2 regions of the Giesbergeria giesbergeri genome follow, and region 1 is predicted to be linked to the other one. Evidence: riboswitches for the same ligand, from Rfam matches in the RefSeq annotation. Region 1 holds a riboswitch; the other holds the start of a gene.
What was found. Region 1 has a riboswitch for S-adenosylhomocysteine ahead of ahcY (adenosylhomocysteinase). Riboswitches for the same ligand answer to the same signal wherever they lie in the genome.
Positions count from the first base shown of each region.

Region 1 (5,795 bases):
GACATCGGCCTGCAAAAAGCCTTGGATGAAGCCATTGCCAAGCTGCCTATTCCCAAAGTCATGACCTACCAATTGGAGCGCGACTGCGAGCTGCCTGGCTGGAGCAGCGTGCATTTTGTGCGCCCAGCCCACGGCTTGGTGGCACTGCATGGCAGCACCGTGGTGCCCGTCAAGGCGCTGGGCTTGCAGGCAGGTCACAGTACCCAAGGGCACCGTTTTGAAGCCACTGTGTCGCCCGTGGCAATTCCAGACGCCGACAGCTACGCCACCACCTTGGCGCGCGATGGCGCTGTGATTGCCAGCTTCACCGAGCGCCGCGCCAACATCGCCCGCCAACTGGCCGCAGCAGCCGAGCGCATCGGCAACGGCGTGCGCCCCATTGACGATGCCGCCTTGCTGGATGAAGTCACGGCGCTGGTGGAGCGCCCCAACGTGCTGGTATGCCAGTTTGAAGCAGAATTCCTCGACGTGCCGCAGGAATGCCTGATCCTCACAATGAAGGCAAACCAAAAATACTTCCCACTGCTGGATGCTGCGGGCAAGCTCACCAACCAGTTTTTGGTGGTCAGCAACATCAGCCCCGAAGACGCCAGCGCCGTGGTGGGTGGCAACGAGCGCGTGGTGCGGCCCCGTCTGGCCGATGCCAAATTCTTCTTTGACCAAGACCGCAAAAAGACGCTGGCCTCGCGCGTGGAATCTTTGGGCAAAGTGGTGTACCACAACAAACTCGGCACCCAAGGCGAGCGCGTGCAGCGCGTGCGCGCCATTGCCCATGCCATTGCCCAAGCTTTGGGCGATGCCGCCCTGCCCCAGTGGATAGACCAAGCCGCCTTGTTGGCTAAAACCGACCTGGTGACCGACATGGTGGGCGAGTTCCCCGAACTGCAAGGCATTATGGGCCGCTACTATGCCCTCAACGATGGCTTGAGCACCGACGTGGCCGATGCCATTGAAGACCACTACAAGCCCCGTTTTGCCGGCGATACCTTGCCACGCAACACCACCGGCGTGGTGGTGGCGCTGGCCGACAAGCTCGAAACCTTGGTCGGTATGTTTGGCATTGGCAACCTGCCCACCGGCGACCGCGACCCGTTCGCGCTGCGCCGCCATGCCTTGGGCGTGATTCGCATGTTGGTGGAAAAAGACCTGCCGTTAGACTTGGGCACACTGCTGGCCAGCGCCGTTCCGGCCTTTGGCGACAAAATCCAAGACGCCACCCCGGCTCTGGCCGACTTTATCTATGACCGTCTGGCAGGCTCCTTGCGCGAGCAAGGCTACCGCGCCCAAGAGGTGGAAGCCGTGCTGGCCCTGCGCCCGCAACGTCTGGCCGAAGTCGCCAAGCGCCTCGAGGCTGTGCGCGCCTTTGCCGCCCTGCCCGAAGCCCCCGCTTTGGCCGCTGCCAACAAGCGCGTAGGCAACATTTTGAAGAAGGCCGGCGAAGTCGATGCCCATGTCAACCCGGCACTATTGCAAGAGCAAGCAGAACAAGACTTGTTTGCTGCCTTGCAACGCTTTGTGCCCGAGGCCAATGCGCAATTTGATGCGGGCGACTACACCACCAGCCTACAGACGCTGGCCGTGCTGCGCGCACCTGTCGATGCCTTCTTTGATGATGTGATGGTCAATGCAGAAGAGCTGGATCTGCGCCTGAACCGCCAAGGTCTGCTCAAAACCCTGCACGAAGCCATGAACCGCGTGGCCGACTTGTCACGTTTGGCCGCTTGAGGGCAAAACAGGCATGGCATTGACGGCACAGCAACGCATAGCATGGTGGCTGTTTGCGCCCCCTGCACTGTTGGCCGGATTGCGCTGGCTGTTGCAATGGCAAGAAGGGCGCGGCCCAACCATCACCGCGCTACCACTGTCACCCTTTGCTGGGGCGCAGCCCTTGTCGGCCATGCTCTGGCAGTTGGCTGGGCCATTGTTGGCCTTGCTGGTGCTAACGCTCGGCCTGTGGCTGGTGCGGCGGCGCTGGGGCTGGCACACCGTGCAACGCATGCTGTTGGGGTTGTGGGTTGCCGTTTGTTTGGTGGGCTGTGCAGCCTTGCTGTGGCGGCCCTACAACCTACAAGGCTTGCAACCCTTGGCCCCGGTGCAAGCACAAGTCTTGGGCAGCCATGCCAAACTTCCCAATCTGCGCAGCACCGGTGGCACCGAGCTGGTATTGCGCATCGCCAACCTAGAGCCTTTGCAACAGGTGCTGATCGACGATCCACAGGCGGCCCAATGGCAACCTGGGCAAACCACATTACTGTTGCAATGGGCGCAGGGACGCCATAGAGGCTTGTTTATCACGGGTTGGCAGGTGCTTGCCCCCACAGCGCCAGCAGCTACCACACCTGCGGCTTTGCTCCCATAATCTGGCCCATGAAACTCGCCATTCTTGACCGTGACGGCACCATCAACGCCTTGGGCGAGGATGAGTTCATCACGTCCCCTGCTGACTGGAAACCCCTGCCCGGCGCTTTGGATGCCATTGCCCGACTCAACCATGCGGGCTGGCATGTGGTAGTGGCTGCCAATCAGCCAGGGCTGGGGCGTGGCCTGTTCGACATGGTCACGCTCAATGCAGTGCATGCGGCCATGCACAAACAACTGGCCGCTGTAGGAGGGCGCATTGACGCGGTGTTTTATTGCCCCCACGCCCCCGATGAAGGTTGTCATTGCCGCAAACCCGCTCCGGGCCTGCTAGAGCAGATTTGCGAGCGTTATGGTGTCGACCCAGACAAAGTGTGCATTATTGGCAGTTGCTTGTCACACATGCAGGCAGGTGCCGCTGTGCATGGCATTCTGCACTTGGTTTGCACCGGCCAAGCCGCCGGAGTAGACCCCAGCGCACCGCTGCCCCCCGAATGGCCCGCCGGTGTCCAAACCCATACCAGCATGGTGGCGCTGGTGGATCATTTGCTGGCTCCCCCCAAACCCCCAGCCACCACTGTGCTGTCTGCCAACTCCGTATAATCGGCCACTTCCGAGGAGCGTTGCAGCGCCCCCAGCACAGCGGGGCGTGAGGCTCGGAACCCACCCTAGCAACGACGCTCATCCACTTCCGGTGCGGTGAGCTTTTCTTTTCTGCAATTTCCGTGTCGGCCAGTGGTTTGTTCACCCCTGTTTGGAGCCGCCCATGAATGCACCTTCTTCCACCTTTGCCAACGCCGATTGCGCGATTGCCGACATCACCTTGGCCGCTTGGGGCCACAAAGAAATTCGCATTGCCGAGACCGAAATGCCCGGCCTGATGGCCATCCGCGAAGAATTTGCCGCCAGCCAGCCCCTCAAGGGCGCGCGCATCACCGGTAGCTTGCACATGACCATTCAAACGGCGGTGCTGATTCAAACGTTGGAAGCACTGGGCGCACAAGTGCGTTGGGCCTCGTGCAACATCTTCAGCACCCAAGACCACGCCGCCGCTGCCATTGCCGATGGTGGTACGCCCGTGTTTGCTGTCAAAGGTGAATCGCTCAAAGACTACTGGGACTACACCCACCGCATTTTTGAGTTTGGCGCAGCCGGCACCCCCGGCGAAGGCCCGAACATGATTTTGGACGATGGCGGCGATGCCACCATGCTGATGCACTTGGGCCAGCGCGCCGAGAAAGACCTGTCCGTTTTGGACAAGCCCACCAGCGAAGAAGAAACCATCCTGTTTGCCGCCATCCGCGCCAAACTGGCGGTAGATGCCACTTGGTACACCCGTAAGTCGGCTGACATCATCGGCGTGACCGAAGAAACCACCACCGGCGTCCACCGCCTGAACGAGATGTCGGCCAAGGGCACGCTGCTGTTCCGCGCCATCAACGTCAACGACTCCGTCACCAAGAGCAAGTTTGACAACCTCTACGGCTGCCGCGAATCCTTGGTGGACGGCATCAAACGCGCCACCGATGTGATGATTGCCGGCAAAGTCGCCTGTGTGGCCGGTTATGGCGATGTGGGCAAGGGCAGCGCCCAAGCCCTGCGCGCCCTGAGCGCCCAAGTCTGGGTGACCGAGATTGACCCCATCAACGCCCTGCAAGCCGCGATGGAAGGCTACAAAGTGGTCACGATGGAATACGCCGCCGATAAGGCCGACATCTTCGTCACCACCACCGGCAACCGCGATGTGATTCGCCACGAACACATGGTGGCGATGAAAGACCAAGCCATCGTCTGCAACATCGGCCACTTTGACAACGAAATCGATGTGGCCTCGATTGAGCAATACGAGTGGGAAGAAATCAAGCCGCAGGTAGACCACATCAAGTTCCCCGATGGCAAGAAAATCATCCTGCTGGCCAAGGGCCGTTTGGTCAATTTGGGCTGCGCCACCGGCCACCCCAGCTTTGTCATGAGCGCCTCGTTTGCCAACCAAACCATCGCCCAAATTGAGCTGTTCACCAAGCCCGAGCAATACCAAGCCGGTAAGGTCTATGTGTTGCCCAAGCATTTGGACGAAAAAGTGGCCCGCCTGCACCTGAAAAAAGTGGGTGCCATGCTCACCGAGCTGACCGATGCCCAAGCCGCCTATATTGGCGTACCGAAAAACGGCCCCTACAAGGCCGACAGCTACCGCTACTAAGCCAACCAGAGAGTGTGACCCGCTATGCGTGCAGATGTTTTTTTGGTAGAAAAAGGCCATGCCGCCACGCGCTCGCAAGCGCAGCGGCTGATTGCAGCCGGGGTGGAGTGGCGCTTGTCGTCCTTTGCGCCGTGGCAAAAAGTGGCCAAAAACGGCGATGAAATCCCAGTCATGGCCGAGTTGCGGTTACTCGATAGCGCCGAGGCCAAATACATCTCGCGCGGTGGTCTCAAACTCGAAGGGGCGCTGGCCGCCACGGGCTTTTCCGTGGCCGGGCTGCGCTGCTTGGATGTAGGCCAAAGCACCGGCGGCTTTACCGATTGCCTGCTGCAACAAGGCGCAGCCCAAGTGATTGGCGTGGACGTGGGCCACGGCCAGTTGCATGAGCGCCTGCGCCAAGATGCGCGGGTGGTCTGTGTGGAAGGGCTGAACGCCCGCCACCTGACCGCCGAGAGCCTGCAAGCGGCCTGCGAATTGGCGCTGTCTGAAGTGGTGGAAGAAGACCCCGAAGACAACGACACCCAGCCCGTGGCCCCGTACAGCTGGATGCGCAATGGCGGTGTGGTCGATGAAGCCTACGACGACAGCGATGATGCCAAAGAGCACGATATCGAAGCCTTCAAAGCCGAGCGGGCCGCCAAACAGCAAGCCCGTCAAGCGGGCACGCTGCCGGTGCAACACCGTCGCCGTGCTGGGCTAGAAGACGTCAACATCACGCCGGAGTTTGACTTCATCACGGGTGATTTGTCGTTTATCTCTTTAACCTTGGTGCTACCGGCCTTGGTGCCCTTGCTGGCTCCCGGTGGCACGCTGCTGATGTTGGTCAAACCGCAATTTGAACTGCAACCCGGCCAAGTGGGCAAGGGTGGCATTGTGCGCGATGCCAGCCTCTATCCGGTGGTGGAGCAGCGCCTCCGCGAGGCTTGCGCCAGTGCTGGGTTGCCAGTGCAAACGTGGCTAGATAGCCCGATTGCTGGCGGTGATGGCAACCGCGAATTCTTTATTTCTGCTCGGAGGGCGGCATGAGCGCATCCAAACCCCTTTCTTCTGCTGTTAGCGCATTGCCGCTGAGTGTGGAATTTTTCCCACCCAAAACTCCCGAGGGGGCTGAGAAGCTGCGTGCCGTGCGCCAGCAACTGTATGCACTGCGGCCCGAGTTCTGCTCCGTCACCTACGGCGCGGGCGGCTCGACACAAGACGGCACGCTGCAAACCGTACAGGCCATCTTAGACGAGGG
Region 1 covers NZ_BAAGYJ010000010.1:36,528-42,322, reverse strand. Annotated here, with positions in the region: gene glyS (glycine--tRNA ligase subunit beta) at 1-1,725, shown strand, start outside; gene ACYVB2_RS13500 (hypothetical protein) at 1,739-2,359, shown strand; gene gmhB (D-glycero-beta-D-manno-heptose 1,7-bisphosphate 7-phosphatase) at 2,368-2,961, shown strand; S-adenosyl-L-homocysteine riboswitch at 2,968-3,048, shown strand; gene ahcY (adenosylhomocysteinase) at 3,125-4,558, shown strand; gene ACYVB2_RS13485 (TlyA family RNA methyltransferase) at 4,583-5,584, shown strand; gene metF (methylenetetrahydrofolate reductase [NAD(P)H]) at 5,581-5,795, shown strand, end outside.

Region 2 (5,795 bases), on a different contig from region 1:
TGATCAAAGATTTGAAGGTCAAAGGGGCAGGTGCCACCCTCAAAAAGGGCACCAAGATCAAAGGTATCCGCTTGGTGGATGGGGCCGATGGGCACAACGTCGATTGCAAAACCGACCTTGGCAGTCTGTTGCTCAAATCCGAGTTCCTCAAAAAAGCCTGAACCTTTCTGCGCCCATCGTCTCCTGCATGGGGACAGGGCATGTCCGTGCCCACCCTTTGCTGGTCCTGTGTTTCTGAGAATTTACGGCGGGGCTTGCCCCGAATGTCCATGAACTGGATGGACCCCTTCTCGCTGCTGTTGTCTGAATCTGCCAAGCTGGTGCGCAGCAATTTGGTGGCAGACAGCCTGCTGACCAAACCACCAGCCCCTCTGGCACCGGGGCAGTTTGGGCGCGTTGCTTTGCGCTGGCAGGGTGTGGCACACGACTACTGGCTGTTCGTGCCCCCCGCCGCCGCTGCCCACCACCCACTGCCGCTGGTACTGATGCTGCACGGCTGCCACCAAAGCCCCGAAGATTTTGCCTTGGGCACCGCCATGAATGCCGCCGCAGCCCAAGCGGGCGTGTTGGTGCTCTACCCCGCCCAGTCGCCTTGGGCCAACCCCCAAGGCTGCTGGAACTGGTTTGACCCCCAACACCAGCGCCGAGGTACGGGTGAATTGGCGCTGTTGGTGGCTCTGGTGGACGATGTAGCCGCCCACCAGCAGCCCGTGGACAGGCGGCGCATCTATGTGGCGGGGCTGTCGGCGGGTGGTGCCATGGCGGCGCTGTTGGGCAGCGAATACCCAGACCTCTTTGCTGCCGTGGGCGTGCACTCCGGTTTGCAGGCCAGAGCTGCCCGCAACATAGAAGATGCCTTGCGGGCCATGAGCCACGGCCCGCAAACCGATCCAGCCCTCCTAGACGAAGGGCCGCACTTGCCCGTGATCGTCTTTCATGGCGACTCGGACGATACCGTGCATGTGCGCAATGGCGAATACCTGGTGGATGCCGTGTTGGCCGATGCCATGCGCCGGGGCGTACCACTGCAACGGTGCGCCTGCACCGGACAATCGGCAGGCGGGCAGTCTTACACCCGTACCGTGTATTGGGAAGGCCACCACGACCAGATGCCCGACCGGGTGCTGGTGGAGCACTGGCAACTGCATGGTGCGGGTCATGCGTGGGCTGGTGGCAGCCCCGAAGGCAGCTATACCGACCCGCTGGGGGTCAACGCCTCGCAAGAAATGCTGCGCTTTTTTCTGCAACACCCACGGCTGCCACCCTGCTAAGGCCACGGCAGGCCACAGGCCTTGCTCCTGCACGGATACGCCAGCCTTGGTACATTGCCACCATGCATCCCCCCGCCCTGATTCCCGGCCTGTACGGCCTGCGCCGCCGCGTCGTTTATGTCACGTTGTATGAACTGATTGCCATTGTGGCGGCCACCATCGGGCTGATGTGGCTGTCAGATCAGGGGGCCGGCCATTCGGGCGTGGTAGCGGTGCTGGCCTCGGCCATTGCCGTGCTCTGGAACCTGCTGTTCAACACCCTGTTTGAACGCTGGGAGGCTCGCCAAACAGTGCGCGGGCGCAGCCTGCGCCGACGCATGGCCCATGCCATTGGTTTTGAGGGTGGGCTGGCACTGATTTTGATACCCGTGTTTGCCTGGTGGTTCAACGTCAGCCTCTGGCAGGCCTTGGTGATGGACTTCTGGATGGTGGTGTTCTTCTTGGTTTACACCTTCTGCTTCAACTGGGTGTTTGACCGCATTTTTGGGCTACCAGCATCGGCCTGTGCTGGGCCCATGCCGCAAGCCTGACGGCTTGCCAAGCCGTACCCACTGCACTACATTGAGAGCGACACTGAACCCATTCTGGGTGTGCGGGGGTGCTCTTTCATGCAACGCAAACTTCTCCCCTTGTTGTGCTGGGTCTGCCAAGCCATAGCGCAAGACGCAGAGCCACGGGTGGTGTTGCCCCTGCCCGCCTCGCAGGCACTGGTACACCAGCCGGGTTACCAAAGCGATTGCAAATTGAGCGGCAACTTGTGGATGCGTTCTGCTCCATGGGCAGGGCGGGGGCATCTGGTCTTGCAGGGGGCGCTGCATGAGTACCACGGTATGCCCATCTACACCATCCGCCACCAAGACAAAGACGGTGTGGGCTTGGTTGTCCAATACCAGCTCAAAGAGGATCGGGTTCGTTTCGACCGCATCTATGGTGTACGATTTTCGAGCGATGGGCATTTTCTGGATGTTCGTGCCATCCAGTTCGAGTCTGGTGACGATATAGGCACAGAAAACATCGTTTGGCGCAGCGATGAGGTGCGCCTCTTGAGCAGCAAAGAGCGAGAAAATCTGCTGGAGATGATCAAGTTTTTGAGCCTAGGCCAAGTAGATGTTCTGACCGAGCGCAATGCTTGGCTGCATGTGTACCACCATGCAGGCGAGAGCCAATTCAAGGCCGAGACCTCCTGCAAATTGTCTAACCCAGACAAGAAAACCGAGCAAGATCCAGAGCAGGTGACTGGCCGGTTTTCGCTGCGGTCTGAAAGCGTAGGGTTGGTGCGTCTCCAAGGGCGCACCGCTGTGCTTACCCGGCTTCAATCGGTGTGCAATGTGCGCAACGGCGACCTGCTCCAAGAAACACGGGGCTGGATTGCCCGTGATTTGGTCTCTGGTCATCTAGTGGCTGGGTCTGTCGAGGTAGAGGACAGCAGTGGCAACCACTATGGCAGCAAATCCTTGGGCAAATTCCAGGTGCGTGGCCGCTGCACCATCAGTAGTCCCCCCAGCAATGGCACCACTGCACCCTGAGTGGTCTGTTGAATCACCAAGAATTTCTGCGTGGGGCCATGCCACCAGCGCAAAGCAAAAGCCACCCCGCTAAAATCGCCCGCGCCCAAGGAGCGTTGCAACGGCCAGCCACTCGGCGCCGTCAGGCTTGGGCACGCTGCTACTTACTGCCCACACCCTCTCCGGCAACCACGCTCGCCTGTTCCGGGTTCCATTGCACAGGTGCGACGTATGTCCGAATTGACCATCCCCCCCATGAAACTGTCTGGCCTGGAGCCTGTCTCTATCGGCCAAGGCACCTTGTTTGTCAACGTTGGTGAGCGCACCAACGTCACGGGCTCCAAAGCCTTTGCCCGCCTGATTTTGAACGGCCAGTTTGAACAAGCCTTGGCCGTGGCCCGCCAGCAGGTAGAAAACGGCGCACAAATCATCGATGTGAACATGGACGAGGCCATGCTCGACAGCAAAGCTGCGATGGTGCGCTTTTTGAATCTGATGGCCTCCGAGCCCGACATTGCCCGCCTGCCGGTGATGGTCGATAGCTCCAAATGGGAGGTGATTGAGGCCGGTCTGCGCTGCCTGCAAGGCAAAGGCATTGTCAACTCCATCAGCATGAAAGAGGGCGTAGAACCGTTCAAACAGCAAGCCAAGCTGGTGCGCCGCTATGGTGCCGCTGCGGTGGTGATGGCCTTTGACGAACAAGGCCAAGCCGACACCTTTGCCCGCAAGATTGAAATCTGTGAGCGTGCCTACCGCATCTTGGTGGATGAGGTGGGCTTTCCGCCCGAAGACATCATTTTTGACCCGAACATCTTTGCCGTCGCTACCGGCATCGAAGAGCACAACAACTACGCCGTGGACTTTATCGAGGCCACACGCTGGATCAAGCAGCACCTGCCCGGTGCCAAGGTCTCTGGCGGCGTCAGCAACGTCAGTTTTAGCTTCCGGGGCAATGACCCGGTGCGCGAGGCCATCCATACTGTGTTTTTGTACCACGCCATCCAAGCGGGCATGGACATGGGCATCGTCAATGCGGGCATGATTGGGGTCTATGACGACCTCGACCCTGAGCTGCGCCAGCGCGTAGAAGACGTGGTGCTCAACCGCCGCCCCGATGCGGGCGAGCGTTTGGTCGAGATTGCCGAAAACGCCAAGGGCGCTGCCCGTGACGACAGCAAAAAGCTAGAGTGGCGCGGCACGCCCGAAGCCCCTAAAACCGTGGGCGAGCGCCTGAGCCACGCCCTGGTGCATGGCATTACCGACTTCATCACCCAAGACACCGAAGAGGCCTACCGCGAAGTTCTGGCCCAAGGGGGCCGCCCACTGCATGTGATTGAAGGCCCACTGATGGATGGCATGAGCGTGGTGGGCGACCTGTTCGGCCAAGGAAAAATGTTCTTGCCACAGGTGGTCAAATCGGCGCGGGTCATGAAGCAAGCCGTAGCGCACCTGATTCCCTATATTGAAGAAGAAAAACGCCAAGACGAGCTGGCCGGGCGCGATGTGCGCACCAAAGGCAAAATCATCATGGCGACTGTGAAAGGCGATGTCCACGATATTGGCAAAAACATCGTCACCGTGGTTTTGCAGTGCAACAACTTTGAAGTGGTGAACATGGGCGTGATGGTGCCCTGCCACGAGATTTTGGCGCGGGCCAAAGCCGAAGGGGCCGACATCATTGGCCTGTCAGGTTTGATTACGCCCAGCCTGGAAGAAATGCAGTACGTGGCCGCCGAGATGCAAAAAGACGAGCATTTCCGCGTGAAAAAAATCCCGCTGCTGATTGGTGGCGCGACCACCAGCCGCGTGCATACCGCCGTCAAAATTGCCCCGCACTACGAAGGCCCAGTGGTGTATGTGCCCGATGCCTCGCGCAGCGTGGGCGTAGCGCAAAACCTGTTGGGTGATGGCGTGACGCAATTTGTGCAAGAGCTGCACACCGACTACGACAAGGTGCGCCAGCAGCACGCCAACAAAAAGCAAACCCCACTCTGGCCGTTGGCGAAAGCCCGGGCCAACGCGACTCCAGTCGATTGGAGCCACTACCAGCCCACCGTGCCGCGTGCCTTGGGCCGCCGGGTGTTTAAAAACTTTGATGTGGCCGAGCTGCTGCCGTTTATTGACTGGACACCGTTCTTCCAAACCTGGGACTTGGCTGGCCCGTACCCGGCCATTTTGCAAGATGAGGTGGTGGGCGAGCAGGCGCGCAAAGTGTTTGCCGATGCGCAAGCCATGTTGAAAAAAATCGTTGAAGGCCGCTGGCTACAAGCCAACGCCGTGCTGGGCTTGTACCCCGCCAACCGCGTCGGTGACGACATCGAGTTCTACACCGACGACACGCGCCGCCAAGTGGCCCTGACGTGGTACGGCCTGCGCCAGCAAGCCGAAAAACATACTGTGGATGGCGTGACGCGCCCCAGCCGCTGCTTGGCCGATTTTGTGGCCCCCAAAGACAGTGGCATTGCCGACTATGCAGGCTTGTTTGCCGTCACAGCCGGGCTAGGAGTCGAGAAAAAAGAGCAAGAATTTTTGGCCGCCCACGATGACTATTCGGCCATCCTGCTCAAGAGCTTGGCAGACCGGCTGGCCGAAGCCTTGGCCGAATGCCTGCACCAGCGTGTGCGCCAAGACCTGTGGGGCTACGCCCAAGGCGAGCAACTGAGCAATGAAGCCTTGATTGCCGAGCAATACCGGGGCATTCGCCCCGCCCCCGGCTACCCGGCCTGCCCCGACCATAGTGCCAAAACCGATATGTTCGCCCTGCTGCAATGCGGCGACATCGATATGGGCCTGACCGAAAGCCTGGCCATGAACCCCGCCGCCAGTGTGAGCGGCTTCTATATCGGCCACCCAGACAGCGTGTATTTCAGCATGGGCAAAATTGGCGAAGACCAGTTGCAAGACATGGCCCAGCGCCGGGGCATGGACATTGAGGTGCTGCGCCGCCTGTTGGCCCCCAATTTGGGCTGATGGCCCGGTAAAGGGCGCTTGGTCTGAGGCCACAAAGCACAGGCATCGT
Region 2 covers NZ_BAAGYJ010000003.1:98,749-104,543, reverse strand. Annotated here, with positions in the region: gene ACYVB2_RS08445 (zinc ribbon domain-containing protein YjdM) at 1-161, shown strand, start outside; gene ACYVB2_RS08440 (extracellular catalytic domain type 1 short-chain-length polyhydroxyalkanoate depolymerase) at 270-1,271, shown strand; gene ACYVB2_RS08435 (PACE efflux transporter) at 1,334-1,801, shown strand; gene ACYVB2_RS08430 (hypothetical protein) at 1,880-2,797, shown strand; S-adenosyl-L-homocysteine riboswitch at 2,879-2,980, shown strand; gene metH (methionine synthase) at 3,008-5,746, shown strand.
Region 2: linked by a shared signal. The riboswitch ahead of metH (methionine synthase) and the one ahead of ahcY (adenosylhomocysteinase) in region 1 are both predicted to bind S-adenosylhomocysteine.